2 regions of the Massilia sp. PWRC2 genome follow, and region 1 is predicted to be linked to the other one. Evidence: predicted binding sites of a transcription regulator. Region 1 holds the regulator's gene; the other holds the start of a gene.
The links. The regulator sigma-54, encoded in region 1, starts transcription at its own class of promoters, with help from an activator protein. The targets are predictions, from matches to a motif close to TGGCANGNAANCTGCTTT.
Positions count from the first base shown of each region.

Region 2: a site for sigma-54 is predicted at 2,033-2,050, ahead of ACP7BZ_RS07690 (TorF family putative porin). Genes of this name have one in related genera too.

Region 1 covers NZ_JAFCUW010000009.1:151,917-166,226, forward strand. Annotated here, with positions in the region: gene ilvA (threonine ammonia-lyase, biosynthetic) at 159-1,691, shown strand; gene queF (NADPH-dependent 7-cyano-7-deazaguanine reductase QueF) at 1,706-2,551, shown strand; gene ACP7BZ_RS17780 (PTS sugar transporter subunit IIA) at 2,746-3,228, shown strand; gene hprK (HPr(Ser) kinase/phosphatase) at 3,280-4,215, shown strand; gene ACP7BZ_RS17790 (PPC domain-containing DNA-binding protein) at 4,215-4,616, shown strand; gene rapZ (RNase adapter RapZ) at 4,661-5,524, shown strand; gene ACP7BZ_RS17800 (enoyl-CoA hydratase/isomerase family protein) at 5,527-6,624, opposite strand; gene hpf (ribosome hibernation-promoting factor, HPF/YfiA family) at 6,731-7,087, opposite strand; gene ACP7BZ_RS17810 (RNA polymerase factor sigma-54) at 7,167-8,657, opposite strand; gene lptB (LPS export ABC transporter ATP-binding protein) at 8,678-9,436, opposite strand; gene lptA (lipopolysaccharide transport periplasmic protein LptA) at 9,433-10,071, opposite strand; gene lptC (LPS export ABC transporter periplasmic protein LptC) at 10,114-10,725, opposite strand; gene ACP7BZ_RS17830 (KdsC family phosphatase) at 10,727-11,269, opposite strand; gene ACP7BZ_RS17835 (KpsF/GutQ family sugar-phosphate isomerase) at 11,269-12,267, opposite strand; gene ACP7BZ_RS17840 (monovalent cation:proton antiporter-2 (CPA2) family protein) at 12,411-14,310, shown strand, end outside.
Region 2 covers NZ_JAFCUW010000003.1:7,573-21,882, forward strand. Annotated here, with positions in the region: gene ACP7BZ_RS07670 (choice-of-anchor L domain-containing protein) at 1-460, shown strand, start outside; gene ACP7BZ_RS07675 (2OG-Fe(II) oxygenase) at 812-1,198, shown strand; gene ACP7BZ_RS07680 (translation initiation factor) at 1,195-1,554, shown strand; gene ACP7BZ_RS07685 (accessory factor UbiK family protein) at 1,592-1,867, opposite strand; gene ACP7BZ_RS07690 (TorF family putative porin) at 2,139-2,888, shown strand; gene ACP7BZ_RS07695 (P-II family nitrogen regulator) at 2,900-3,238, shown strand; gene ACP7BZ_RS07700 (ammonium transporter) at 3,251-4,810, shown strand; gene gshA (glutamate--cysteine ligase) at 4,964-6,265, shown strand; gene gshB (glutathione synthase) at 6,353-7,297, shown strand; gene ACP7BZ_RS07715 (PTS sugar transporter subunit IIA) at 7,299-7,697, shown strand; gene ACP7BZ_RS07720 (HPr family phosphocarrier protein) at 7,780-8,049, shown strand; gene ptsP (phosphoenolpyruvate--protein phosphotransferase) at 8,088-9,839, shown strand; gene metX (homoserine O-succinyltransferase MetX) at 9,903-11,057, shown strand; gene metW (methionine biosynthesis protein MetW) at 11,054-11,671, shown strand; gene ACP7BZ_RS07740 (AmpG family muropeptide MFS transporter) at 11,677-12,924, shown strand; gene ACP7BZ_RS07745 (RluA family pseudouridine synthase) at 12,929-13,840, shown strand; gene ACP7BZ_RS07750 (hypothetical protein) at 13,875-14,093, opposite strand; gene ACP7BZ_RS07755 (DUF433 domain-containing protein) at 14,137-14,310, opposite strand, start outside.

The sequences.
Region 1 (14,310 bases):
TCTATTATAATAAGGAAAACTGCTTGTAACGACACGATATGCAGCGTCCGCTATCCAGGACGCGGGTCGCACTGCCAGACCGGTCATCCGCCGTGCTGGTCAGTTCTGGTCAGCTTCGTTTGAATGTCCACTGACTGCCTAGACTGCCTGCCATCCTGATGACCATCGATTACCTGAAGAAAATCCTCACCTCGCGCGTCTATGACGTCGCCCAGGAAACGCCGCTTGAACTGGCGCCATCGCTGTCGCAGCGTTTCGACAACCGCATCTATTTCAAGCGCGAAGACATGCAAAGCGTGTTCAGCTTTAAATTGCGGGGCGCCTATAACAAGATGGCGCAGCTGTCTGCGGCCCAGCTCAAGCGGGGCGTGATTTGCGCCTCGGCCGGCAACCATGCGCAGGGGGTGGCGCTGTCGGCCGCCCGGCTGGGCTGCCGCGCCCTGATCGTCATGCCCACCACCACCCCGCCCCTGAAAATTGACGCCGTGCGCGAGCGGGGCGGCGCCAACGTCGAAATCGTGCTGCACGGCGATTCCTACACGGACGCTTACAACCACGCATTGACGCTCGAGCGGGAGCAGAGTCTGACCTTTGTCCACCCGTTCGACGATGCCGACGTGATTGCCGGCCAGGGCACCATCGGCATGGAAATCCTGCGCCAGCACTCGGGGCCGATTCACGCCATCTTTGTCGCCATCGGCGGCGGCGGCTTGATTTCGGGCATCGGCGCCTACGTCAAGGCGGTGCGCCCCGACATTAAAATCATCGGCGTGCAAACGCTGGATTCCGATGCCATGGCGAAAAGTTTAAAGGCGGGCCACCGCGTCACCCTGCCCGACGTCGGCCTGTTTTCCGACGGCACCGCCGTGCGCCTGGTGGGCGAAGAAACCTTCAGAGTGGCGCAACAGGTGGTCGACGACATCATCATCGTCGATACCGATGCCATTTGCGCCGCCATCAAGGACGTGTTTCAAGACACCCGCAGCATCCTCGAGCCGGCCGGCGCGCTGGCGGTGGCCGGCGCCAAGGCCTACGTCGAACGGGCGGCCATGTCGAAACAGCCAATCGCCGGCCAAACCCTGGTGGCAATTGCCTGCGGCGCCAACATGAATTTCGACCGCCTGCGCTTCGTCGCCGAACGGGCCGAGCTCGGTGAAGCGCGCGAAGCGGTATTTGCCGTCACCATGCCGGAAGAACGTGGCAGTTTTCGGCGTTTTTGCCAGCTGGTGGGCCCGCGCAATGTCACCGAGTTCAATTACCGGGTCAGCGACCAGGCCCAGGCCCACGTGTTTGTCGGCATCCAGATTGGCAACCGCAGCGAATCGGGCTTGCTTGCCCGTCATTTTGAGCAGCACGATTTCAAGACGCTCGACCTGACCCACGACGAACTGGCAAAATTGCATATCCGCCATTTGGTGGGAGGCAAGAGTGCGCTGGCCCACGACGAGTTGTTGTACCGTTTTGAATTTCCCGAGCGCCCGGGCGCGCTGATGCGCTTCCTGGAAAGCATGGCACCGAACTGGAATATTTCGTTATTTCACTATCGCAACCAGGGCGGCGATGTCGGCCGCATCCTGGTCGGCTTGCAAGTGCCGGGTGAAGAAATGGGGGCCTTCCGCCTGTTCCTTGCCAGCCTCGGCTACCGCCACTGGGACGAGTCGGCCAACCCCGTCTACAAACTATTTTTATAATGCACTGATTGATCATGATGCCCGATACCGCCGCCAACACGCCGACCGATTCGCCACTGGGCAAAATTGCCGCTTATCGCAGCGATTACGCCCCCGAGTTGTTGTTCCCGATCGCCCGCCAGGGCAAGCGCGATGAATTGCAGCTGACCGGCACGCTGCCGTTTTTTGGTGTCGATATCTGGAACGCTTACGAGGTGTCGTGGCTGAACATGCGTGGCAAGCCGCAGGTGGCGATTGCTACCATCACGGCGCCGGCCGACAGCCCAAATATCGTCGAATCGAAATCCTTCAAACTGTATTTGAATTCGTTCAACCAGACTCGGCTGGCCAACGAAGCAGCCTTGCTGGCCCTGCTGCGCGAAGACTTGTCGGCTGGCTTCGGCGCCCCCGTGCAAGTGCGCCTGTGCCTGCCCGAGCAGTTCGGTCAGCTCAACATGGGCGAACTGGACGGCCTGCTGCTCGATCGTCTCGACCTCGAGATCGACAGTTATGCGCCCGCTCCCGAGCAGCTAACTGCCAACTTTGATGGCGCACCGGTCGAAGAAAAGCTGATCTCTCACCTGCTCAAATCGAATTGCCTGGTGACGGGACAGCCCGACTGGGCCAGCGTGCAAATCCATTACGTGGGACCGCAAATCAACCAGGAAAGTCTGCTGCGTTACCTGATTGGTTTCCGTGAACACAATGAATTTCACGAGCAATGTGTCGAGCGGATTTTTGTCGATATCTTGCGCACCTGCAAGCCGCAAAAACTGGCCGTCTATGCGCGCTATACGCGCCGCGGCGGCCTTGATATCAACCCGTGGCGCGCCAACTTTACGAGTGCCCCTCCCTTGAATTTACGTAACGCACGGCAATAAACTGGACGGTTTGATGTTGCACAAGGGCGCTCAAGCGTCCCCTTGACCACCTTCCCGGGGGGGCATACGGTGGGACTTCGACAGCGACCGTTGTTCCAGTGCTTGCACACCAATAAATGCGGTGTCACTGCCTGCAAACAAGCCTATAATTCCGAGTCGCAAGTCAATGTGCGGATTGCACCACTTTTAGTGTTATGACCAATCTTAGTAAAATTTTATCGCTCGAAAACGTCCAGCTCGATCTCGAGGTGTCCAGCAAAAAGCGGGCATTTGAGCAAGCCGGGCTGATTTTCGAGAATAACTGCGGCATCGCCCGCTCGACCGTCTCTGACAATCTGTTCGCCCGCGAACGGCTTGGCTCCACTGGCCTCGGCCATGGCGTCGCCGTGCCGCACGGCCGCATCAAGGGCAGCAAGAGTTTAAAATCGCCGCTGGCCGCCTTCGTCCGCCTGGCTGAGCCGATTCCGTTCGAATCGCCCGACGGCCAGCCGGTCAGTCTGCTGTTCTTTTTGCTCATTCCCGACCACGTCACCCAGCAGCATCTGGAAATCCTTTCCGAGATCGCCGAAATGTTTTCCGACGACGCCATCCGCACCGTGCTGTCGACCGAGACCGACCCGCGCGCGGTCCATTCGCGCATTATCAATTGGCAACCGAGCCTGCAGGCCTTGGGTTAAACTTCTTCGTGCCGGGCGCCTTCCAGCCCTCCACTTACTGAAGACCACTCGATGCTGCAATCTCCGCTGACGATCCAACGGCTGTACGACGACAATCGCGAAAGCTTGCAACTGGGCTGGTTCGCCGGCTTCCCCGGCGGCGAACGGCTGATCTCGGGCGACGTCGCCTCCGCCGCCGACCAGGTCGGCCACCTCAATTTGATCCACCCGGGTCGCATCCAGGTGTTCGGACACCAGGAACTGACCTATTACCACCGCCTCAAATCGAATTCGCGCAGCCACGTGATTGGCGAACTGATCGCCGGCGGCCCCCCCGCCCTGATCATCGCCCAGGGGCTCGACACCCCGCCCGACATCCTCGCCATTTGCGACGAACAAAATATCCCCCTGTTTTCCACCCCGCTGCCGGCCGCCCAGGTCATCGATTACCTGCGCGTCTACCTGTCGAAAAAGCTGGCGCAACGGATCATCATGCATGGCGTTTTCATGGATGTGCTGGGGGTCGGCGTGCTGATCACCGGCGACTCCGGGCTGGGCAAGAGCGAGCTGGGGCTCGAGCTCATTTCCCGCAGCCACGGCCTGGTGGCCGATGATGCCGTCGAATTTTCGCGCATCGCGCCAAATATGATCGAGGGGCGCTGCCCGCCCCTGCTGCAAAACCTGCTCGAAGTGCGCGGCCTTGGCCTGCTCGACATCAAGGCGATTTTTGGCGAAACCGCCGTGCGCCGCAAGATGCGCCTGAAATTGATCGTCCACCTGGTGCGCCGCAGCGCCCTCGAAGAAGAAGCCGAGCGCCTGCCCTTCCTGTTCCCCACCGAAGATGTGCTGGGCTTACCGATCCGCAAAGTGGTGATTCCCGTGGCGGCTGGCCGCAACATCGCGGTGCTGCTGGAGGCGGCGGTGCGCAATACGATCCTGCAACTGCGCGGTATCGATACCTTGCAGGAATTCATGGAACGGCAGCGCCAGGCGATGAGCGGCGACTAGTGGAGAGCTTGCCGCTACGTCTGCCACCGGGCGCCGACTTGCGCCGCGCACTCGAGCAGGCCCTCAGCGACCGGCAACTGGGCGGCGCCTTTGTTGTCTCCGGCATGGGCAGCTTGCAGGGCGCGCGCCTGCGCTTTGCCGGCGCTGCCGATGCCAGCGTGCTGACGGGCGACTTTGAAATTATTTCGATGGCCGGCGCCATCACGGCCGACGGTGCCCATCTGCACATGGCGGTGGCCGACAGCGCTGGCCAGGTGCTGGGCGGGCACGTGGTGTACGGCAATATCGTGCGTACCACCGCCGAAATTTTGCTGGCAGTAACGACCGGCTGGCAACTGGCGCGTGCCTACGATACTGCCAGCGGCTACCCTGAACTGGTGGTGCGGCCCGACCGCAAATAAGGCCGCGCCGTTCGCCCTGGCGCCGGATGCGGTATCATCGCGCCATGCAAATCGTCCTCATTTCTGGTATTTCCGGCTCCGGCAAATCGGTGGCCCTCAACGTTCTCGAGGACGCCGGCTACTATTGTGTGGATAATCTGCCGCCGGCCCTGCTGGGGCCACTGGTCGACACCCTGATCGCCGAGGGCGTGCCCAGCCTGGCGGTGGCGGTCGATGCCCGCAGCTCGGAGTCGCTGGTCGAATTGCCCGTCAATGTGGCCGAACTGAAGGCGCAGGGGCATGACGTCAAGGTCATGTTCCTGACCTCGAATACCCATTCGCTGGTGGCGCGGTTTTCCGAAACGCGCCGCAGCCACCCGCTGTCGCACCAGCTGCGCCCGGACGAAAACCCGGCGTCGCGCCGCACCCTGATCGAATGCATCACCGAAGAGCGCGAACGGCTGTCTGCCATCGAGCAACTGGGCCTGGTCATCGATACCTCGGACCTGTCCGCCAATAAATTGCGTGCCTGGATCAAGGAACTGGTGGCGCTCGAACGCGCGCCGCTGACGCTGTTTTTCGAGTCCTTTGCCTTCAAGCTCGGCGTGCCGCTCGATGCCGATTTCGTCTTCGATGTGCGGGCCCTGCCCAATCCCTACTACGACATCAGGCTGCGCCCGCTGACCGGCATGGATGCGCCCGTCATCGCCTTCCTCGACGCCCAGCCGGCGGCCGGCGAACTGCTCGAAGATATCCGCGCGTTCATTGAAAAATGGCTGCCCTCATTTAAAACCGACAACCGCAGCTACCTGACGGTGGCGCTCGGTTGCACAGGTGGTCAGCACCGCTCGGTGTATATGGCCGAGCGGCTGGCGGCGTATTTCGCGCCCACCGAACGGGTGGTGCTGCGCCACCGCGAACAATCGTAGCTTTATTCTTTCCCGAGGTCGCGCAGCGGATGCGCGCGCGCCGGCCACGGTGACGCGAAAAACCGTTCGACCATCGCTGCCGTCACACCTTCGAGCGTGGCCGGGTTCCACACCGGCGCATTGTCCTTGTCGATCACCAGCGCGCGTATGCCTTCGAGCACTTCGCCATGTTCAAAATTGCGCCGCACCAGGATGCGTTCCATGCGCAGGCAATCGGCGAGATCGAGGCTGGCGCCGCGCGTCAACAGTTGCAGGGTCACTTTTAACAGCAGCGGCGAGCGCTTGTGCATGGCGGCCAGCGCTTTTTGCATCAGTACGCTGTCGTCGGTGGCCAGCGAAGCAATGATGGCTTCAATGGTGGAATGACTAAAATGGCGGTCGATGGCGGCGCGCGCCTCGGCCAGCGGCGCCAGAGCAGCGTCGGCGGCGGCCCGGTGCGGCGCGGCAAACGCCGCCACCGCAGCGCGCAGCTGGGTGCCTGGGGTGGTCTCGATCAGTTCAAGCAGCGCCGCCATCTGTGCCTGCGGCACGAAGGTGTCGGCCAGGCCGCAATAGAGGGCGTCGGCGGCGCGCACGGTCAAGCCCGTCAGTGCCAGGTAATACCCCAGCCGGCCCGGTGCATGGCTGAGAAAATAACTGCCGCCCACATCGGGAAACAGGCCAATGTTCACTTCCGGCATGGCCAGTTTGCTGCCATCGGTGACCACCCGCAAGCCGCGCTGGCGGTGCGCTTCCGACACGCCCAGACCGCCCCCCATCACCACCCCATCCATCAGGGCAATATAGGTTTTCGGATAAAAGTGAATCAGGTGGTTGAGGCGGTATTCTTCGGTGAAAAAATCTTCCAGCGAGGCGCTGCCACCGGTGGTCGGCAGCGTGCCGACGTCGTAAAAATAGCGGATGTCGCCGCCCGCGCACAGGGCCTTGTCGGTGCTGCTGCGCAGTACCACGGCGTCGATGGCATCGTCATCCTGCCACGCCAGCAGCACGTCGGTGAGCGCGCGGATCATTTCCAGCGACAGCGAATTGAGGGTGCGCGGACGGTCGAGCGTGATGATGGCGGTGCGGTTGGCGATGCGGGTCTTGACGAAGTCGGTCATGGCGGCAGAGAGAGGGGAAAACACCTATTCTAGCAGCGACGCCGGCACGCCCGACGTGACAAGGGCGCCCGCGGGCGCCCTCATCCATATTAGGGGACCTGGTGACTCAGGCAGCAGCGGCCGGCAGTTCTTCTTCGGACAGGTGCTTGATGGCCTGGTGATCGTGGTCCTGGACCTGGGTTTTGTATTTCATGACCTGGCGATCGAGCTTGTCGATCAAGCCGTCGATGGCGGCATACAGGTCGTGCGACAGGGCGTTAACGTTGATGGTCTTGCCCGGAAGTCGGAGGTTGATTTCGGCTTTTTGCCGTTTTTCTTTTTCAGTCAGATTGTCGACGGTGAGGATGACGGCAATGTCGATCACTTGATCAAAATGGCGCCGGACGCGTTCCAGTTTGCTCTGTACGTATTCACGGATGGCTGGGGTCACTTCAAGATGATGTCCGCTGATTGTGAGATTCATACACACTCCTTTGATGATGTCGCTTCCTGTTCATGCAAACCGCATAAAGCGGGACGCAGAGGAACACTGAAAAAACGATCTACAGATTCTTGCGAAGAGCGACGGGCGGGATTTTCAGCGCTTCACGGTATTTGGCCACCGTGCGGCGCGCTATGACCATACCTTGTTCCCCCAGCATGTCTGCGATCTTGCTGTCTGAAAGTGGATTCTTCGGGTCTTCCGCTCCTGTCAATTGCACGATGAGTGCCCGGATCGCTGTCGACGATGCTTCGCCGCCGGCGTCGGTCGCCACGTGGCTGCCAAAGAAATATTTCAACTCAAACATTCCATGCGGGGTCAGCATGTATTTTTGAGTGGTTACCCGGGAGATAGTGCTCTCGTGTAGGCCCAGTGTATCAGCAATTTCACGCAGCACAAGGGGACGCATGGCGACCGCGCCGTGCGAAAAAAAGTTACGTTGCCGCTCCACAATTGCTTCGGCGACCCGCAAGATGGTGTCGAAACGCTGCCGCATATTTTTGATTAGCCACTTTGCTTCCTGCAACTGGGCGCCCATCTGGCCCTCGCCCTTGCCCTGCTTGAGCAGGCTGGCGTACATATTGTTGACCCGCAGGCGCGGCATGACGTCATTGTTCAGGCTGACGGTCCAGCCGCCGCGCGCCTTGCGCACGATGACGTCGGGCACCACGTAATCGGAGGTGCCGGCGCCGAAACCGGCGCCCGGATGGGGGTTGCACTGGCGGATCACCACTTGCGCCTCGCGCAAATCTTCGTCATCGCAAGCGAGCGCTTTTTTGAGCTTGTTAAATTCGCGCTGGGCGAACCAGGTCAAGTGCTTGCAGACGATCTCGAGCGCCATGCGGCGCGTCACCATGGCGATTGCCGGCATGCGGCGAATCTGCAGCGCCAGGCACTCGCCGGCATTCCTCGCGCCCACCCCGGCGGGATCAAAACTTTGCAGCAGCGAGAGCGCGGTTTTCAGTTCGTCCGCATCGATCTCCAGCTCGGCCGGCATGCGCTCCAGTATCTCTTCGAGCGACTCGGTCAGATAGCCATTGTCGTCGAGGGCATCGATCATCAGTTCGACCAGCGCGCGGTCGCGCAGTTCCAGCATCGCCAGGCGCATCTGTTCGGACAGGTGCTCGCGCAGGGTGGTGGCGGTCGCTTCGATCTGCGGGCGCGATTCCTCGTCGTCGGGCGACTTGTTGCGCGACGCTTCGCTCCAGTCTTCGCTGTCGGCGCTGGTGTCCTGGGTGCTCTCGCCACCCATGTCGACCGCTTCGCCACTGTCGGCGTCGGCCGCCGGTGCATCGGCGTTGGGCGGTGCATCCTGGTTGCCCACTTCAGGTGCTTCGGCATTGCCGCTGGCGCCGACGGCGCCGTCGGCGAGCAGGCGCACCGAGTGGTCGAGCGGATCGTCGAGGCGCTCGAGCAGGGGATTGTCGGACAACAGATGCTCGAGTTCCTGGTGCAGCTCGAGGGTCGACAGTTGCAGCAGGCGGATCGACTGCTGCAGCTGCGGCGTGAGCGCCAGGTGTTGCGAGGTACGTAGTTGAAGTGACTGTTTCATGGCTCGCTTTTGACGGATGCTTACATGCGGAAGTGTTCGCCCAGGTACACGCGCCGCACCGACTCGTCGGCGATGATGTCGTCAGGGCTGCCCGAAGCGAGCACGGCGCCCTGGTTGATGATGTAAGCACGGTCGCAGATACCCAGCGTCTCGCGCACATTGTGGTCGGTAATGAGGACGCCAATACCGCGCTCTTTCAAAAAGCGCACGATGCGCTGGATCTCGATGACGGCGATCGGATCGACCCCGGCGAATGGTTCATCGAGCAGCACGAAGCGCGGGTTGGTGGCCAGCGCCCGGGCGATTTCCACCCGCCGGCGCTCACCGCCCGACAGCGACAAAGCCTGGTTGTCGCGCAGCTTGTCGATCTGCAGATCTGCCAGCAGGCTGTCGAGCCGCTCGGTGATCTGCGCTTTGGTCAAGGCCTTGCCGTCGACTTTTTGCAGCTCGAGCACGGCGCGGATATTCTCTTCCACCGTCAGCTTGCGAAACACCGACGCTTCCTGCGGCAGATACGACAGGCCGAGGGCAGCGCGGCGGTGGATCGGCAGGCGCGAGATGTCGACGCCGCTGATGTCGATGGTGCCGGCGTCCGACGGCACCAGCCCGACGATCATGTAGAACGAGGTGGTTTTACCGGCGCCATTCGGCCCCAGCAAACCGACCACTTCGCCGCACTCGACCTGCAGCGAGACGTCGCGCACCACCAGCCGCTTGCCATAGCTTTTTTGCAGGCCGCGCACGATCAGCGTGCTGCCACACGATTTCGCTTCGATCATGGCTTTTTCGCCGCTGCGGGAACGCCTGGCGCTGGTGCTGATGCAGGTGCTGGTGCCGGCGCTGCGCCTGGCGCCGGCGGCAGCTTCGGCTCGATCACCATCCGTACGCGGCCACCATCGGCCTTGGTGGTGCCGCTGACATCGTTCTCGACCGCATAGACTTCCTTGCGGCTGTCGTAGGACAGATAAGGCCCCTGCACTTCCTGGGTCTTGCGCTTGTTTTCGACGGTGGTGATCTTCGCCTTTGAAAACAGTTTGACGATTTCCAGCTTGTTGTCGTATTCGATGCGCTCGGCCTCGCCCTCATCCCAGATATCGCCGCCGTCGCGCTTCTGGCGGAAGGTGGCCAGGCTGCCCGGATCGGCATAAAAGGTGGCGTAGACGTAGCCTTCCGGGTCGCTCTTGATGATGGCGCGACCGGCCTTCATCAACAGGGTGCCGCGCTGCAGTTCGACATTGCCCACCAGGGTGCGCGTCTGCGTCACATCGTTGATGGTGATGGAGGCGGCATCGACGATGGTCTGCTTGGACGAGTCGGCGCGTTCGGCACGGGCGGCACCGCCGACGGTGACGGTGACGGCAACAGCGACGGCAACGTCGACAAACAGGGCCCGGCTAAAAAAACGAAATGGCATGGTCGGTTCTCGATTTCAGAAAAAGGGACGTCACGGCGCCCGCTAGCGGCGGCGCTGCGGCGGCGGCGGCGGGTAGACCAGGTGGGCGCGGTTATAAATATCGATCTGGCCGGCGGCGCGGTCGGCCAGCATGCCCACACCGGTGACGACGGTGTCACCCTGCAGCATCTCGACCGGCAGATCGGTGCGCAGCTTGTCTTCGTCGGTGAGGATGGTGAGCGCCTCGGTTTTCAGGCGCAGGTGCGGGCCCTGATTTGATGCCGGCCGCTCGACCAGCACGTTGCCCATCATGTCGACGATATTTTTCGTCTGGTCGATGCGGCCATTCGCCGCCGTCATGGTCATCGGCGGCAGCGGCGGCGACAGGCTCTGTACCACCGGCAGCACGATGTCGGCGGTGTCGTTATCGGGGCGGTGGGTCAGCTTGTCGCCAGCGACGATGTAGCGCGGCTTGCCGTCAGCGGTCATCTTGACCACACTGAAATTGTCGACGATGTAGTCAGGTTCACTGCGGGCGACACTGCTGCTGGCAAAATCGCCGCGGTTGATCACTTCGACCAGCCAGAAGCTGCCGAGGGCCAGCAGGACGCCAGCGCCGATGGTGGCGCTGACCTGCCAGCGGTGCGAAGTGCGCTTGTGGCGGGGGCGTGCCATGTCAGGCGAAGTACGGCGCCAGCGCGGCGTCGTAGCTGTGTTGGGCGCGCATGATCAGGTCGCACAGTTCGCGCACGGCGCCACGGCCGCCGGACGCACGGGTGACGTAGTGCACGCGGTGCTGCACTTCGCCGTGGCCACTGGGCACGGTGACGGCAAAGCCGACCTGGCGCAGCAGCGGCAGGTCGATGACGTCGTCGCCGATGTAGGCGCAGTCGGCTGCCGTCAAGCCAGTCAAGGCCAGCAGCTCGGCAAAGGCGATGCGCTTGTCGTGCGTGCCCTGGTAGACGTGGGCGATTTTCAGATCGGCCGCGCGGCGTACCACCACCGCCGACTTGCGGGCGCTGATGATGGCCACCGGCACGCCGGTTTTTTGCAGCAGCTCGATGCCCATGCCGTCGAGCACATTGAAGGTCTTGGTCACTTCACCATCGGCGCCGTAGGTCAGGCTGCCGTCGGTGAGGATGCCGTCGACGTCGAGGATCAGCAGGCGCACGGCAGCGGCGCGGCGCACGTGGTCCAGGGTGTAGTCAGCGTTGATCATCAGATCACCTTGGCGCGCGTGAGGTCGTGGATATGCAGGGCGCCCACCAGCTTGTCGTCGGCATCGACCACCAGCATCTGGTTGATGCGGTGCTGTTCCATGATGGCGACGGCGTCGACCGCCAGCTGCTCGGCGCGCACGCGGCGCGGGTCGGCATGCATGACGTCGCGGATCATGATCTTCGTAAAATCCTGCACCCGTTCGATCAGGCGGCGCAAGTCGCCATCGGTGAACACGCCGATCGGGCGCTGCGCGGCGTCGACGATGGCGGTCATGCCCATGCCCTTCTGGGTGATTTCCAGCAGCGCCTGCGACAGCGTGGCATCGACCGGCACGGCGGGCACGGCGGCGCCACTGCGCATGACGTCGCGCACGTGCGTGAGCAAACGGCGACCGAGAGCGCCACCGGGGTGCGAGCGGGCGAAATCTTCTTCGCGAAAGCCGCGCGCATCGAGCAGCGCCACTGCCAGGGCGTCACCCAGCGCCAGCGTGACGGTGGTGCTGGCCGTCGGCGCCAGATTCATCGGGCAGGCTTCCTTGGCCACCGAGACGTCCAGGTGAACATCGGCCATCAGTGCCAGCGACGATTGCGGCTTGCCGGTCATCGAAATGAGCGGCGCGCCCATGCGCTTGACGATCGGCAGAATGGCCATCAGTTCGGCCGATTCACCCGAATACGAAATGGCGATGAAGGCGTCTTGCGGGGTCACCATGCCAAGGTCGCCGTGGGCCGCTTCGGCCGGGTGGACGAACATGGCGGGGGTGCCGGTCGAGGCCAGGGTGGCGGCGATCTTGCGGGCGATGTGGCCGGACTTGCCGATCCCCGATACCACCACGCGCCCGCTGCAGGCGAGCAGCAGACTGACGGCGCGGCCGACGCTGTCGTCAGTGGCGAGGCGCTCGTGCAAGGCGCGGATGGCGTCGGCCTCGATCGCCAGCGTTTCGCGCGCGAGCTGCATGGAACGCTGCATCAGGTTTTCGTCAAAAGCTTTCAACATTGTTTTTTCATGGGTTACACTCGTCCAGGCAGTATAAACGAATTGGGAAAGCAAAAAACTTGCCAGTCATTTTACATCACCGTCTTTACGCTGTTCTTATCACTTGTTCGACTGCCGCAGCGTTGCGGCGGCGCCGTTAGCCCATGGCGTCCGGCCTCGAACTGACCCTGCTGCTACTGGGCAGCGCCGTCCTCGGCGTGGTGCTGTTTCGCATGCTGCACCTGCCGCCCATGCTGGGCTATCTGGCGGTCGGCATCCTGATCGGTCCGCACGCACTGGGGCTGGCTGACAACAACGCCTCGACCCATGCGCTGGCCGAATTCGGCGTGGTATTTTTGATGTTTTCCATCGGCCTCGAGTTTTCGCTGTCACAGTTAAAGGCGATGCGCTCGATCGTGTTCGGCCTGGGCCTGGCGCAGGTACTGGCGACCATCGCTGCCAGCATGGCGCTGGCGCTGGTGCTGGCAACCGTGCTGCCGCCGCCCTGGCGCATCAGCTGGCAGGCGGCGTTTGCGCTGGGCGGCGCGCTGGCGATGTCGTCCACCGCCATCGTCTCGAAGATGCTGACCGAACGGCTCGAACTGGAAAGCCAGCACGGTCGCCGCATCATCGGCGTCTTGCTGTTCCAGGATCTGGCGGTGGTGCCGCTGCTGATCCTGATCCCGTCGCTGGCGCAAAAGCCCACCGAGCTGGCCGCCACCCTGGGCTGGGCCAGTCTAAAAGCCGTGGTGGTGCTGGTGCTGCTGTTGTTTTTCGGCCAGAAGCTGATGCGCAAGTGGTTCACCCTGGTGGTCAAACGGCGCTCGCAGGAACTGTTCATGCTCAACCTGCTGTTGATCACCCTGGGGGCGGCCTGGATTACCGAGAAGGCCGGCCTGTCGATGGCGCTGGGCGCTTTTGTGGCCGGCATGCTGGTGTCGGAAACCCAGTACAAGCACCAGGTGGAAGAAGACATCAAGCCGTTTCGCGATGTTTTACTGGGACTGTTTTTCATCACCGTCGGCATGCTGCTCAATGTTGGCCTGGTGCTGCAGCACTGGCTGCTGGTGCTGGCGCTGCTGTGCGGACCGGTGCTGCTCAAGTTCGCCCTCATCGCCGGGCTGGCCAAGCTGTTCGGCGCCTCCGACGGCGTCTCCATGCGCACCGGCCTGGCACTGGCGCAGGCCGGCGAATTCGGCTTCGTGCTGCTCAATCTGACTGCCGGCGCGGCGCTGATCGATCCCTTCATCATCCAGCTGGTGCTGGCGTCGATGGTGCTGTCGATGCTGATCGCACCGCTGATCATCGCCAAGTCCGACCAGATCGTCATGAAGGTGGCCACCAACGAATGGATGCTGCAGTCGCTGCAGCTCACGCAAATCGCCAGCCGCAGCATGGCCCTGCAAAAGCACGTGATCGTCGCCGGTTTCGGCCGCAGCGGGCAATCGCTGGCGACCCTGCTGACGGAAGAAAAAGTGACCTACCAGGCGCTCGACCTCGACCCCGAACGGGTGCAGGAAGCGCAGGCGGCCGGTGCCCACGTGGCGTATGGCGACGCGGCCCGCCGCGAGTCGCTGGTGGCGGCCGGTATCAACCGCGCCAGCTGCCTGGTGATCACCTATGCCGACACGGCGTCGGCCCTGAAAGTGCTGCACCTGGCACACGAACTGGCGCCGGCGCTGCCGGTGATCGTGCGCAGTCACGACGACACCGACCTCGATTTGTTGAAACGCGCCGGGGCCGCCGAGGTGGTGCCGGAGGCGCTCGAGGGCAGCCTGATGCTGGCCTCGCACGCGCTGGTGATGATGGGCGTGCCGCTGCGCCGCGTGGTGCACCGGGTGCAGGAATCGCGCGATGAACGCTACGCTTCGCTGCGCGGCTATTTTCACGGCGCCGGTGATATTTCGGACGATCCCGCGCACCTGTACGTGCGCCTGCATACGGTGACGTTGGGCGAGCACGCCGGCGCGGTCGGCAAGTGCATTGGCGAGCTCGAACTGGGCGCGGTCGGCGCCGAGGTGACCGCGGTGCGCCGCGGCAGGCAGCGCATCGACAGCAGTGCGC
Region 2 (14,310 bases), on a different contig from region 1:
CTTCACCGTCGAAAGCGGCGTGTCATCGGTCTCTGCCAAATTCGTCTTTGGTACCGAAGAATTTCCTGACCAGGCCGTCACCGACATCTTTGGCTTCTTCATCGATGGTGTGAATTACGCCAAGTTCAGCAATGGCAGCCTGATTTCGAATGCTGTTGGCTCCAATAATTTCATTTCGAACGTCGCTGGCGCTTATGGTATCGAATACGATGGCCTGACCAATGTGCTGACCGTTACCGGCCTGCTCAATCAGGCGCTGCTGACCCACACCTTGATGTTCGGCGTGGCCGATACATCGGACTCCGTGTATGACAGTGCCGTCTACTTAAACTCGCTGACGGCTGGGCTGTCCGGCGTCGGCGGGCTCAGCAGCGACGTCCCGGAACCAAGCACCGTTTTCTTGTTAGGTATCGCGCTGGCCGGCGGCGCCCTGGCGCGCCGCAAGCAGTCGAGCAAGTAAGTCGATTCACCCGATCGGCGCGTTTGCTCAGGCATGCGCGGCGATGACGTGTTCAGGCAAGGGACCTCTTTTGAGGTCCCTTTGTTCGTGCAGCACCATGGTGTTGCATTGCTGCGATGGCAATTCAGTTGCCGCCTCGATGCTGTCGGTGACAGGACGCGGCCGGCACGGCCGACGCAATCCCAGATCAGATTCTTCCGGACCACGCCAGTCCGCCACGTTACCCGCAGCAGCGGCTGCGCAGCTGCTGGGAGTACGCGCCGGTTATTCAAGACAGCGGCTTGACGCCGGCTGTCGTTCGCACCATCATGGCCGCTCCCGACTGACGATAATCAATAGAAGGTCCGCCGCTTGTTTACCCGCCTTACCTCGTACGCCGCCACCGCCTTTCGCTGGCAACGGGGCCGCCAGGCTGGCGGCTACGACAAGATGCTGCTACTGACGGCGGCCTGGCCGCTGCGCTTTGACAGTTATCTGATCCGCTATCCGGTCGGCGCGCAGATTGCGCCGCACACCGACCCGGTCAAATCGGGCCGGCACTACCGGCTCAACGTGGTACTCAAGGCATCGCCCGCCGGTGGCCAATTCGTTTGCCATGCGCCGCTGTTTACCAGCGGCCGCATCAAGTTGTTCCGCCCCGACCTCAGCGAGCACAGCGTGACGCCGGTGATCGGTGGCAGCCGCTATGTGCTGTCGATCGGCTGGGTGCTGGGGCACGCGGTCACGCTCAAACCATGAGCGGCGCTGGCAGCCGGCTGGTGTATTCCACTGAAACGGGACGCCTGTGCGCCGGCTGTGGCGCGGCCATCGCGGCCTGTCGCTGCGCCCACATGGACCAGCAGACGGTGCTGGGCAATGGCCAGGTCAAGGTGAGCCGGCAAACCAAGGGGCGCGGCGGCAAGTGTGTCACCGTGGTAACCGGGGTGGCGCTGGCGGGCGACGCCCTGACCGCGCTGGGCAAACAGTTGCGCAGCCGCTGCGGGGCCGGCGGCACCGTCAAGGACGGCGTGATCGAAATCCAGGGCGATCATTGCGACGCCGTGCTGCAAGCCTTGCTGCAGGCAGGGCACGCCGCCAAACGCGGCGGCGGCTAACCAGTGCAGCCGCGCAGACGCTTGCTTGATTGCTTGATTACTTCGAAAAAATCACGGGTGGCACCGCGGCGGCCTGCGCTGCCAGCCGCGCTTCCAGGGAGCTGATCTGTAATTCCAGCGCGTCCAGCTTGGCGCGGGTCTTGGCCAGCACCTGCGCCTGGATATCGAATTCTTCGCGGGTAACCAGGTCGAGCTTGGAAAACCCCTGGGTCATCATCGCTTTGACATTTTTTTCCACGTCTTTGACGGGAGAATTGTCGATGGCCTGGCTGATTTTGCCCTGCAAGTCGTTGAAAAAACTATTCATATCCATGGGAATCCTTTTAATCGTCGAGTTGCGCACCAAAGCGGTGCGGTATTTGCCTTAATTGGGTGCGCCGGACAGGGGGCGCTGTGCACCACGGCGGCCAAACAGTTTATTAAATGCAAATTTGGGGTAAATGGGCGAAAAAACAAGCGTTGTCGTGCAACTTTGAGCTGGCATGCAATCTGCTAAAGCATTCATGTCCCGTCAATTTTGCCGTTTTCGACTGACCGATTTTAAACCGCCATTGCATCACACGATTCAATTACTAGGGATTGTCATGAAAAAACTGAATACACAGTTGAAACTTCTCGCAGCGCTCGGCCTGGTTTTTACAGCCCTGACGTCCACCACCGCCCGTGCCGAAGATGCTCCCAAGCCAGATAACGAAGTGAGCTTCAATGCCGCGCTGACCAGTGACTACCGCTACCGCGGTATTTCACAGTCGCGCCTGAACCCGGCACTGCAGGGCGGCGCCGACTATGTCAACAACCCGAGCGGCTTCTATGCGGGCACCTGGCTGTCGACCATTCACTGGATCAAGGATGCCGGCGGCGACGGCAACGTCGAGTGGGATATCTACGGCGGCAAGAAGGGCGAAATCGCCCCCGGCATCAGCTACGACGTCGGCGGCCTGTACTACCTGTACCCATCGAACGGCCTGTCGACCAGCGCCAACACCTTCGAACTGTATGGCCAGGTCGGTTACGGTCCTGCCTACCTGAAGTATTCGCATTCGACCACCAACCTGTTCGGCACCTCCGACAGCAAGGGCAGCGGCTACCTCGACCTGGGTGCGAATATCGACCTGATGGAAGGGCTGGTACTGAACCTGCACGCCGGCCATCAAAACGTCAAGCATAACGGCGCCTATTCGTACACCGACTACAAGGTGGGCGTCACCAAGGATTTCGGCATCGTCTCGGTCGCGCTGGCCGCCATCTATGCCGATACCAAGGCCTACGTCAGCCCGTCCGGCAAGAATCTTGCCCGTACCGGCGCCGTGTTGAGTGTGTCCAAAACTTTCTGAGCGAGCCAGTCATGAAACTAATTACTGCAATTATCAAACCGTTCAAGCTCGACGAGGTGCGTGAAGCCCTGTCGGCCATCAATGTGCAGGGTATCACCGTCACGGAAGTCAAGGGTTTCGGTCGCCAAAAGGGCCACACCGAGCTGTACCGTGGCGCCGAATATGTGGTCGACTTCCTGCCGAAAACCAAGATCGAAGCGGCGGTCGACGACGCCATCGTCGATCAGGCGATCGAAGCGATCGAAAAAGCTGCGCGCACCGGCAAGATTGGCGATGGAAAAATTTTCGTCTACAACCTCGAGCAGGTCATCCGTATCCGTACCGGCGAGACCGGCAACGACGCACTTTAAGGGGAAACTTCAATGAAATTTACGTTTAAAAAATGGCTGTCCGGCATGGCCGTGGCCGTTTCCCTGTGCGGCGCCCTGGGCGCTTCTGCGCAGGATGCCGCCAAGCCAGCCGATGCTGCAACGCCTGCCGCTGCCACCACTGCCGTTACCACCGCCCCGATCGCCGCCCCGACCGTCGCGCCGATGGTTGCCGCTGCGCCTGCCGCCGCTGCCGCCGCACCCGCTGCCCCGGCTGCGGCACCGGTGCCGAACAAGGGCGACACCGCCTGGATGTTCGTCGCCACCGTGCTCGTCATCATGATGACGATTCCCGGCCTGGCCCTGTTCTACGGCGGCCTGGTCCGCTCGAAAAACATGCTGTCCGTGTTGCTGCAAGTGTTTTTTATCTTCGCCGTCATCATTATTCTCTGGTGCATCTACGGTTACTCGATCGCCTTCACCGAGGGCAATGCGTTCTTCGGCAAGTTCGACCGTGCTTTCCTGTCGGGCATCTGGAATCCAGCCACCGCCACCTTCACCACTGCCGCCACCTTCAGCAAGGGTGTCGTGATTCCTGAATTTATCTATGTGGCCTTCCAGGGCACCTTCGCCGCCATTACCTGCGGCCTGATCGTCGGCGCTTTTGCCGAACGCGCCAAGTTCACCGCCGTACTGGCCTTCATGGTGCTGTGGTTCACCTTCGGCTACCTGCCGATCGCCCACATGGTGTGGTTCTGGACTGGCCCTGACGCCATCAAGGATGCCGCGACCCTGGCCACCGAAACGGCCAAAGCTGGCTGGTTGTGGCAAAAAGGCGCGCTCGACTTCGCCGGCGGCACCGTGGTGCACATCAACGCCGCAGTGGCCGGCCTGGTTGGCGCAATCATGATCGGCAAACGGGTCGGTTATGGCCGTGAGTCGATGGCACCGCACTCGCTGACGATGACGATGATCGGCGCATCCATGCTGTGGGTCGGCTGGTTCGGTTTCAACGCCGGTTCGGCGCTCGAAGCAGGCGACGTTGCTGCCCTGGCCTTCATTAATACCCTGCTCGCTACTGCCTGCGCTACCGTGTCATGGGTGTGCGGCGAATGGCTGACCAAGGGCAAGCCTTCGATGCTGGGCGGCGCCTCCGGCGCGGTGGCCGGTCTGGTTGCCATCACCCCGGCCTGCGGTTACGTCGGTCCAATGGGCGCCCTGGTCATCGGTCTGCTCGCCGGTGTGGTGTGCCTGTGGGGTGTGAATGGTCTGAAACGCCTGATCGGCGCCGATGATTCGCTCGACGTGTTCGGCGTGCACGGCGTCGGCGGTATCCTCGGTGCCCTGCTGACCGGCGTGTTTGCTGCGCCCCAGCTGGGCGGCCAGGGCGTGTTCGACTATGTCACCAACAAGATGTCGACCGATGCCTATTCAATCAGCTCGCAAGTGATCACCCAGGCAACCGCCATCGGTACCACCATCATCTGGTCGGCAGTGGTTTCCGTGATCGCCTATAAACTGGTCGACCTGGTCATCGGTCTGCGTGTACCTGAAGAGGAAGAACGCGAAGGCCTGGATATCTCCAGCCACGGTGAATCGGCGTATCATTCCTGATCGAGAAGTTGTAATGAAGGGCCCGCTTCGCGCGGGTCAGACAAGGCGCCCCCCGCGGGCGCCTTTTTTGCATTCAGGGCAAGCCAAGTCCTTTAAAATGGGACTTTCGTCCCGATTTAGTGTTTTCATAATTAACGAAGTTCCAAGGACATCATGGCTCCCCACCTCGTCACCGCATTGACCGGCCCGCTGCTCGACCTCGAAAAGAAGATTTTGGCAGCGACCCCTGCCATCGAGCGCTGGTTCCGTCTCGAGTGGCAAGAGCACACGCCGCCATTTTACTGCTCGGTCGACTTGCGCAACGCCGGCTACAAACTGGCGCCCGTCGACACCAATCTGTTCCCTGGCGGTTTTAATAATCTTGCCACCGAGATGTTGCCGCTGTCCGTGCAGGCGGCCATGGCGGCGATCGACAAATATTGTCCCGATGCGCGTAACCTGCTGCTGATCCCGGAAATCAACAACCGCCATCCCAGCTACATGCAAAACGTCGCCCGCCTGATGCAGATTTTCCGCCAGACGGGTTTGCATGTGCGGCTCGGCTCGCTGTCGCCCGAGATCACCGAGCCGACCCCGCTGGCGCTGCCCGACGGGAACATGCTGGTGATCGAGCCGCTGGTGCGCTCGGCCAATGGCCGCCGGCTGGGTTTGAAGGACTTCGATCCCTGCACCATTTTGCTTAACAACGATCTGTCGGCGGGCGTGCCCACCATCCTGGAAAATATCCACGAGCAGTCGCTGCTGCCGCCCGTGCATGCGGGCTGGGCGATTCGGCGCAAGAGCAATCATCTGGCCGCCTACGATGAAGTGGCGAAAAAATTCGGCAAGCTCATCGATGTCGATCCGTGGATGGTCAATCCCTTTCATGCGCGCTGTGGCGAAGTCGACTTCGCCCAGCCGGACGGCCTCGAGTGCCTCAGCGACAATGTTGCCTCGCTGCTGGCCAAGATCCGCAAGAAGTACAAGGAATACGGCATCAAGGACCAGAAGCCCTTCGTCATCCTCAAACCCGATGCCGGCACCTATGGCATGGGCATTCTCACCATCAAGGATGCCAACGAACTGAAAGACTTGAGCAGCGCCCAGCGCGAGCGCATGTCGATTGTCAAGGATGGCCGCCGCATCAGCGACATCATCATCCAGGAAGGTGTGCCGACCTACGAAAACATCAAGGATGCGGTGGCCGAACCGGTGGTCTACATGATCGACCGCTACGTGGTGGGCGGCTTTTACCGGGTCCATGCGGAAAAAGGCGTCGACCAGAATCTGAATGCGCCGGGCTCGCAATTTGTGCCGCTGGCCTTCGCCCAGCAGCATGCCGTGCCCGATTTGCGCGCCAAGCCGGGCACGGCAGCGCCGAACCGGTTTTATGTGTACGGGGTGGTGGCGCGGCTCGGTTTGCTGGCGGCGTCGCTCGAAATGGAACGTACCGATCCGAATCCCGAAGTCTATTAATCTGTCAGCGGCCGCCGCAAGCGGCCTGATCCCCGCGCCAGCGGCCAATTCGGGCTAAAATCAGGCATTAGCCAAGATGGATGTCCCATGAAAATCGCCTTTCTCGCCGACCCGCTGTCCAGTTTTAAAATCTACAAGGATTCGACCTTCGCCATGATGCGCGAAGCGGCGCGGCGCGGGCACACCCTGTACGCCTTCGAACAGCGCCACATGGCGCTGGAAAACGGCGTGGTCAGCGCCGAGGTGGTGCAGATCACCCTGACCGGCGCGGCCACCGACTGGTACAGCGTGGTGGCCGTAGCATCGATGGAACTGCGCGAATTTGACGCCATCATCGAGCGCAAGGACCCGCCGTTCGACATGGAGTACGTCTACCTGACCCAATTGCTGGAACTGGCCGAGAGCCAGGGTGCGCGCGTCTTCAACAGCCCGGCGGCGATCCGCTCGCACAACGAGAAGTTAGCGATCGCCCAGTTTTCGCAATTTACTTCGCCCACCCTGGTCACTTCCAGCGACACCCGCCTGCGCGCCTTCCACGCCGAGCATGGCGACGTCATTTTCAAGCCGCTCGACGGCATGGGCGGCGCCGGCATCTTCCGCATCATGGACGACGGCATGAATCTCGGTTCGGTCATCGAGATGCTCACCGAACTTGGTACCCGCACGATCATGGCGCAAAAATACATTCCCGCCATCGTCCACGGCGACAAGCGCGTGCTGGTCATCGATGGCAAACCGTTGCCGTTTGTGCTCGCGCGCATTCCGCAAGGCGGCGAAGTGCGCGGCAACCTGGCCGCCGGTGGCGTCGGCCGCGCCCAGCCGATTTCGCCGCGCGACCGCGAAATTGCCGAAACTCTCGGTCCACTCCTAGCGGCGCGTGGTCTTCTGCTGGTAGGATTGGACATCATTGGCGATTACCTGACCGAAGTGAACGTCACCAGCCCGACCTGCTTCCAGGAGATCTTCGACCAGACCGGCTTTGATGTCGCCGCGGTGTTCATCGACGCCGTCGAGGCGCGGGCACAGCGCTGATATGGTCGGCATCCTGCTGCTCACGCACGCGCCGCTGGGACAGGCTTTTATCGCTGCCGTGGCCCACGTCTTTCGCGGTACCACCGAACGCTTCGAGGCGATCGACGTTACCGCCGATCAGGACATCGCCGAGGTGCACGAGCTGGCACGCGCTGCCATCAGCCGCCTCGACGACGGCAATGGCGTGCTGGTGATCACCGATATCAAGGGTGGCACGCCATCGAACTGCTGCAATTCGCTGACGGTGCCCGGTCAGGTCGAAGTCATCGCCGGCATCAGCCTGCCCATGCTGCTGCGGGCGATCACCTACCGGCGCGACACGCTCGACGTGGTGGTGGAAATGGCGCTGGCCGGCGCCCAGAGTGGCGCGGTGCGGGTCGACAATCGCATCCGGGTATAAGTAAAACAAGCAGGCGCAGTACAACCAAGGGCGCCGGAGATGCTCCGGGGCGGTCAAGAGCCATTTATCCAAGACGACGAACATGATCCAACAAGAGCTGGAAATCATCAACAAGCTGGGCCTGCATGCGCGTGCCTCCGCCAAATTCACCCAGCTCGCTGCCAAGTACAAAAGCGAAATCTGGCTGACCCGTAACGGCCGCCGCATCAATGCCAAGTCGATCATGGGGGTGATGATGCTGGCCGCCGGCAAAGGCGCCAAGGTACTGCTCGAAGCCGATGGCGCCGACGAGGGCGATGCCCTCACGGCGCTGACGGCGCTGGTCAACGACAAATTCGGCGAAGGCGAGTAATGCCGGGCTACGGCATGCGCGCGCCACAGGGGCTTTCGATGGCATCGTTCACCTTGCATGGCATTCCCGTCTCGCGCGGCATTTCGATCGGCCGCGCCCATCTGTTGACGCCTGCGGCGCTCGACGTCAAGCACTACCTGGTGCCCGAAGAGCAGCTCGAAGCCGAAGTGCGGCGCCTGCAGGATGCCATCGCCGAAGTGCACCGCGGCCTGCAGCTGCTGTGGACCGAGCTGCCCAAAGACGCCCCCACCGAGCTGGGCGCCTTCATCGACGTCCACGCGCTGATTTTGTCGGACCCGATGATTTCGGAAGCGGCCATCGACATCATCCGCAGCCGTCACTACAACGCCGAATGGGCCCTGGTCACCCAGATCGATGAACTGTCGGCGCAGTTCGACGAGATCGAAGACGAGTATCTGCGCGAACGAAAAGCCGATATCCAGCAGGTGGCCGAGCGCGTCCTCAAGGTCTTGATGGGCAGCGCCCAGCTGGTGGTACCGCGCTTGCCGAACGACGAATACCAGCCGCAGATGATCGTCGTCGCCCACGATATTTCACCGGCCGACATGCTGCAGTTCCGCGACCGCTCCTTTATCGGTTTCGTCACCGACGTCGGCGGCCAGAACTCGCACACGGCGATCGTCGCCCGCAGTCTGGACATCCCGGCGGCGGTCGGCATGTCGCAGGCATCGCAGCTGATCGAGCAGGACGACTGGGTCATCATCGATGGCGACGCCGGTGTCGTCATCGCCAATCCCAGCCCGCTGGTACTCGAGCAGTACCGCGCGCGCCAGCTGGTGCTGCAAAAAACCCGCAAAAAGCTGCTCAAGCTGAAAAAAACCCCGGCCGTCACTCTCGATGGCACCGCCATCACGCTGCTGGCCAATATCGAGCTGCCCGACGACTGCGGCGCCGCGCTCGACGCCGGTGCCAATGGCGTGGGCCTGTTCCGCTCCGAGTTCCTGTTCATGGGCCGTGGTGGCCATGCCCACATGGTGCCCAGCGAAGAAGAGCAGTTCGAACAGTACAAAAAAGCGGTGCTCGCCATGAAGGGCCGGCCGGTGGTCATCCGCACCCTCGACATCGGCGCTGACAAGCCGCTCGACCAGACCGAACACACCGCCCTCAATCCGGCGCTGGGCTTGCGCGCGATCCGCTACTGCCTGGCCGAGCCGCAGCTGTTTTTGACGCAGCTGCGGGCGATCCTGCGCGCCTCGGCGTTCGGCAAGGTGCGCCTGCTGATCCCCATGCTGGCGCACGCCTTTGAAATCGACCAGACCCTGGCCATGATCGAGCAGGCCAAAACCCAGCTGCGCGACGCCGGCCACAAGTTCGATGAAGGGGTCGAAGTGGGCGCCATGATCGAAATTCCGGCGGCGGCGCTGGCGCTGCCCATGTTCGTGCGGCGCATGGATTTTCTGTCGATCGGCACCAACGACCTGATTCAATACACGCTGGCGATCGACCGCGTCGACTACGAAGTGGCGCACCTGTACAACCCGCTCCATCCTGCCATCTTGCAGCTGATCGCGATGACCATCGCCGCCGGCCACAAGGCCGGCATCGATGTCGCCGTGTGCGGCGAAATGGCCGGCGACGTCAAGCTCACCCGGCTGTTACTGGGCATGGGGCTGCGCGAATTTTCCATGCATCCGGCCCAGCTGCTGGCGGTCAAACAGGAAATCCTGCGCTGTGATCTGCCGACGCTGACCAGGCAGACAGCCAAGATCCTGCGCACCATGGAGCCGCAAGCGATTGCCGACGCCGTCGCCCAGATGCAAACGATGTAGGCGACGCAGCGGCGTCCCCCACCCACAACACAGTCAGCAAGCCCACACACAGATTCGAGTCTCATGGCGTCCATTGGAATAGTCTCACCGCAAACGATGTCGTTCGCCGAACCGCTGCGCCTGCAAAGCGGGGCGCAGCTGGCCGATTACACCCTCATGTATGAAACCTACGGTGCCCTCAATGCCGACCGTTCAAACGCCGTGCTGGTCTGCCACGCCCTGAACGCCTCGCACCACGTCGCCGGCATCTACGCCGACGACCCGAAAAAAGTCGGCTGGTGGGACAATATGGTCGGCCCCGGCAAGCCGCTCGATACCGACCGTTTTTTTGTCATCGGCGTCAACAACCTGGGTTCGTGTTTCGGTTCGACGGGGCCGATGGACATCAATCCCGCCACCGCTAAACCGTACGGCGCCGCCTTCCCGGTGGTGACGGTGGAAGACTGGGTGGCGGCGCAGGCGCGCCTGGCCGACCAGCTGGGCATCGAGCAGTTTGCCTGCGTGATGGGCGGCTCGCTCGGCGGCATGCAGGCTCTGGCCTGGTCGATCATGTACCCCAAGCGCCTGGCCAACTGCATGGTAATCGCCTCGACCCCCAAGCTGACGGCGCAAAACATCGCCTTCAACGACGTCGCCCGCCAGGCCATCCTGTCGGACCCCGATTACCATGGCGGCGATTTTTACGAGCATGGCGTGGTGCCGAAAAACGGCCTGCGGGTGGCGCGCATGGTCGGCCACATCACCTACCTGTCGGACGACGACATGGCCGAAAAATTCGGCCGCAAGCTGCGCAATGCGGCCGAATCGAACGAATACAAATTCGACTTCGGCATCGACTTCGAGATCGAGTCTTACCTGCGCTACCAGGGTGACAAGTTCAGCGAATATTTTGACGCCAACACCTACCTGTTGATCACCAAGGCGCTCGACTATTTCGATCCGGCGCTGGCCCACGATGGCAATCTGACGCGCGCGCTCGAAGGCACCGAAGCAGCTTTTTTCATCGCCTCGTTTTCCACCGACTGGCGCTTTTCTCCCGAGCGCTCGCGCGAAATCGTCGAGGCGCTCATTTCCAACCGCCGCCAGGTCACCTATGCCGAAATCGACGCCCCGCACGGCCACGACGCCTTTTTGCTGGAAGACTCCCGCTACATGAATATGGTGCGCGCCTGGTACCAGCGCATCTGGCACGGCGTCAATCAAGGAGCGAGCGCATGAACCTCGACCAGCTGCAAACCGTGCGGCCCGACCTGGCCTTCATCGCCCGCTGGGTCCAGCCCAGCGCCCATGTGCTCGACGTCGGTTGCGGCGACGGCGCCATGATGGGCTTTCTGCAGGCCGACAAGGGCTGCAGCGGCTACGGTATCGAGATCGCTGATGACAAGCTGCTCGAATCGGCCCAGCGCGGCATCAACGTCATCCAGCAAGACATGGAAAAGGGACTCGGCCTGTTCGGCGACAATGCCTTCGACACGGTGCTGTGCCTGCAATCGCTGCAAATGATGCAGCACGTCGAGCCGCTATTGCGCGACATCGTGCGGGTCGGTCATGAGGCGATCGTCTCGTTCCCCAATTTTGCCTACTGGCCGCACCGCGTGGCGCTGCTGCGCGGGCGCATGCCGGTCTCAAAATCGCTGCCTTACCAGTGGTTCGACACCCCCAACGTGCGCTGCGCCACCATCTACGACTTCGAAGAACTGGCGGCCGAATGCGGCCTCGAAGTGCTCGAACGGGTGGCGCTGGCCGCAGACGGCTCGGTGGTGTCGTGGCTGCCGAACCTGCGCGGCAGCCTCGCCGTGTTCAGGCTGCGCAAGAAAGCGCGGCCGCTGTGAGTGCGATGCAAAACGCGCCGTTCGAATGGCGCCACCTGTTCAGCACGCGCATGCTGGCGGTGCTGTTCCTCGGCTTTTCGTCCGGCCTGCCGCTGTTCATCATGCTGTACCTGATGCAGGCGTGGCTGGCCAAGGCCGGGGTCGACGTCAAGGCGCTGGGCCTGTTCGCGCTGGTCGGTTTTCCTTACACCTTCAAATTTTTGTGGGCACCGTTCATGGACCGCTACAGCCTGCCGCTGGGACGGCGGCGCGGCTGGATGGCGGTGACCCAGCTGGCGCTGTTCGGCGTCATCGGCGGCATGGGCGCGCTCGATCCGCGCACACAGCTGCCGCTGATCGTGCTGGCGGCCGGCGTCATGACGTTTTTGTCGGCCAGCCAGGACATCGTCATCGATGCCTATCGCCGCGAAATCCTCATCGATGCCGAGCAGGGCCTGGGCGCCGCGGTCAGCGTCAACGCCTATAAAGCAGCGGGACTGGTGCCCAGCGCGCTCGGTCTGGTGCTGGCCGATACGCTGCCGTGGGCGCTGGTGTTCTGGATCGTCGCTGCCTTCATGCTGCCCGGGTTGATCTGCACCCTGATCGCCCCCGAGCCGACCGTCTACGGCGCGCCGCCACGCAATATGCGCGAAGCGATCATCGAACCGTTCCGCGAATTCGTCAAACGCGACGGCTTCAAGCAGGCGGCCGTGATCCTTGGCTTCATTTTGCTGTATAAAATCGGCGACAGCATGGCCACCGCGCTGGCCACCAAGTTTTATCTCGATATCGGTTTTAGCACCACCCAGATCGGCCTGGCGGCAAATGCCACCGGCCTGTGGGCCAGCCTGGCCGGCGGCGTGGTGGGCGGGCTGTGGATGGTCAAGCTGGGCATTAACCGCGCGCTGTGGGTGTTCGGCGTGCTGCAGGCGGTGGCCATTCTCGGCTTTGCCTGGCTGGCGCAGGTGGGGGCGAACCAGTTCCTGCTGGCCGGCGTGATCGGTTTCGAATCGTTTGCCAGCCTGGGTTTGGGCGCTGCCGCTTTGGTCGCTTTTATTTCGCGCTCGACCGATCCGCGCTATACCGCCACCCAGTACGCGCTGTTTTCCAGCCTGGCCGCGGTGCCGCGCACCTTCATGAATTCGATCACCGGCTTTATCGTCGCCGAAACGGGCTGGTTCGTGTTTTTTATCATCTGCTTCGTGCTGGCCGTTCCTGCCATGCTGATGCTGCCAAAAATCGCGCCGTGGAACGCTGACGCGGCGCGGCACTAGCGCGATGGGCTGGCAAGCAGAAAAAAACGCCTTCGTGCCACTGCCGCTGGTCGCTGGTGTGGCGCCCAGCTATTTGTGGCTGCCGCCCGGACGCTGGGAGAACTTGCTGGCCTTCCTGCTGGCGCAGTTCCCCGCCGTTGATGCCCACTCGTGGCGGCGCCGCATGGCGCGTGGCGAAGTGGTCGATGGCGAGGGCCGGGTGCTGGCAGCGGACAGCGCTTTCCAGCCCGGCATGCGCATCTGGTACTACCGTGAAGTGGAGCGCGAGACCCCGATCCCTTTTGAGGAAACGGTGCTGTTCCAGGATGCGCACCTGGTGGTGGTCGACAAGCCCCATTTTCTGCCGATGACGCCCGCCGGCCGCTTTCTGCGCGAGACCCTGCTGGTGCGCCTGAAAGACAGACTGGGTCTGCCGGCGCTCACGCCCATCCACCGGCTCGACCGCGAGACGGCCGGCGTGGTAGTGTTTTCCAGCGAGCCAAGCTCGCGCGGCGCCTACCAGTCGCTGTTCCAGCAGCGTAGCGTCAGCAAAGTGTACGAGGCGCTGGCGGCGCCTTTGGCGCTCGACTTTCCGTATATTTACCGCAGCCGGATGGTCGACGCCGAACAGTTTTTCGTTATGCGCGAGGTCGAGGGTGCAGCCAATTCCGAGACCATCATCGAACTGATCGAGCGGCGCGGCGCGCACGCCCTGTACCGCCTGCAGCCACACACGGGCCGCAAGCACCAGCTGCGCGTGCACATGGCCTCACTCGGCGCGCCGATTCTCAACGACGCATTTTACCCAGTGGCGCTGCCATGCAAGGGCGACGATTTTTCCGCGCCCCTGCAACTGCTGGCGCGCTCGATCGCGTTCGTCGATCCGCTCAGCGGGCAGCAGCGGGCGTTTTTCAGCCAGCGCCAGTTAATCGCGTGACAATTTGCTGGGGAGACGCTCGGTGCCGTCTGAATCATTGTGGGTCCAGCACGAAGACCGTAAGTCCAGCGTTGTTGATGGCTTCGCGCTCGGCGCCCCGCTGCTTCTTGAACTTGTCGATAGAAATGACACACCACGGACCATTGCCGGCAAGTTCACCGATCCACTCGACGTCAGGTGCATCGCGCGCAAAGCGCTCGCTGAGATGAATGACTGGATCGATGTCCGGAAAGACTTTTGATAACTCCCTGATACCACGCGCTAAATGTGGGAAAGATTGTTGTCAAAGAAAAAATTCAAGCGGCAAGCCTTTCTTCGAACGCAACGGCATCGGCGACCATTCTTGGTGTCAGGTCGTATACCCTTGCCACCATGCCCTTGTCGCGACCTTCCGCGAGGTAAGCGGCGTAGATCGTATCGGTTGGCACGCCGGTGTGCGAGATGATGGGGCTACCAAACCGCAATGCAGG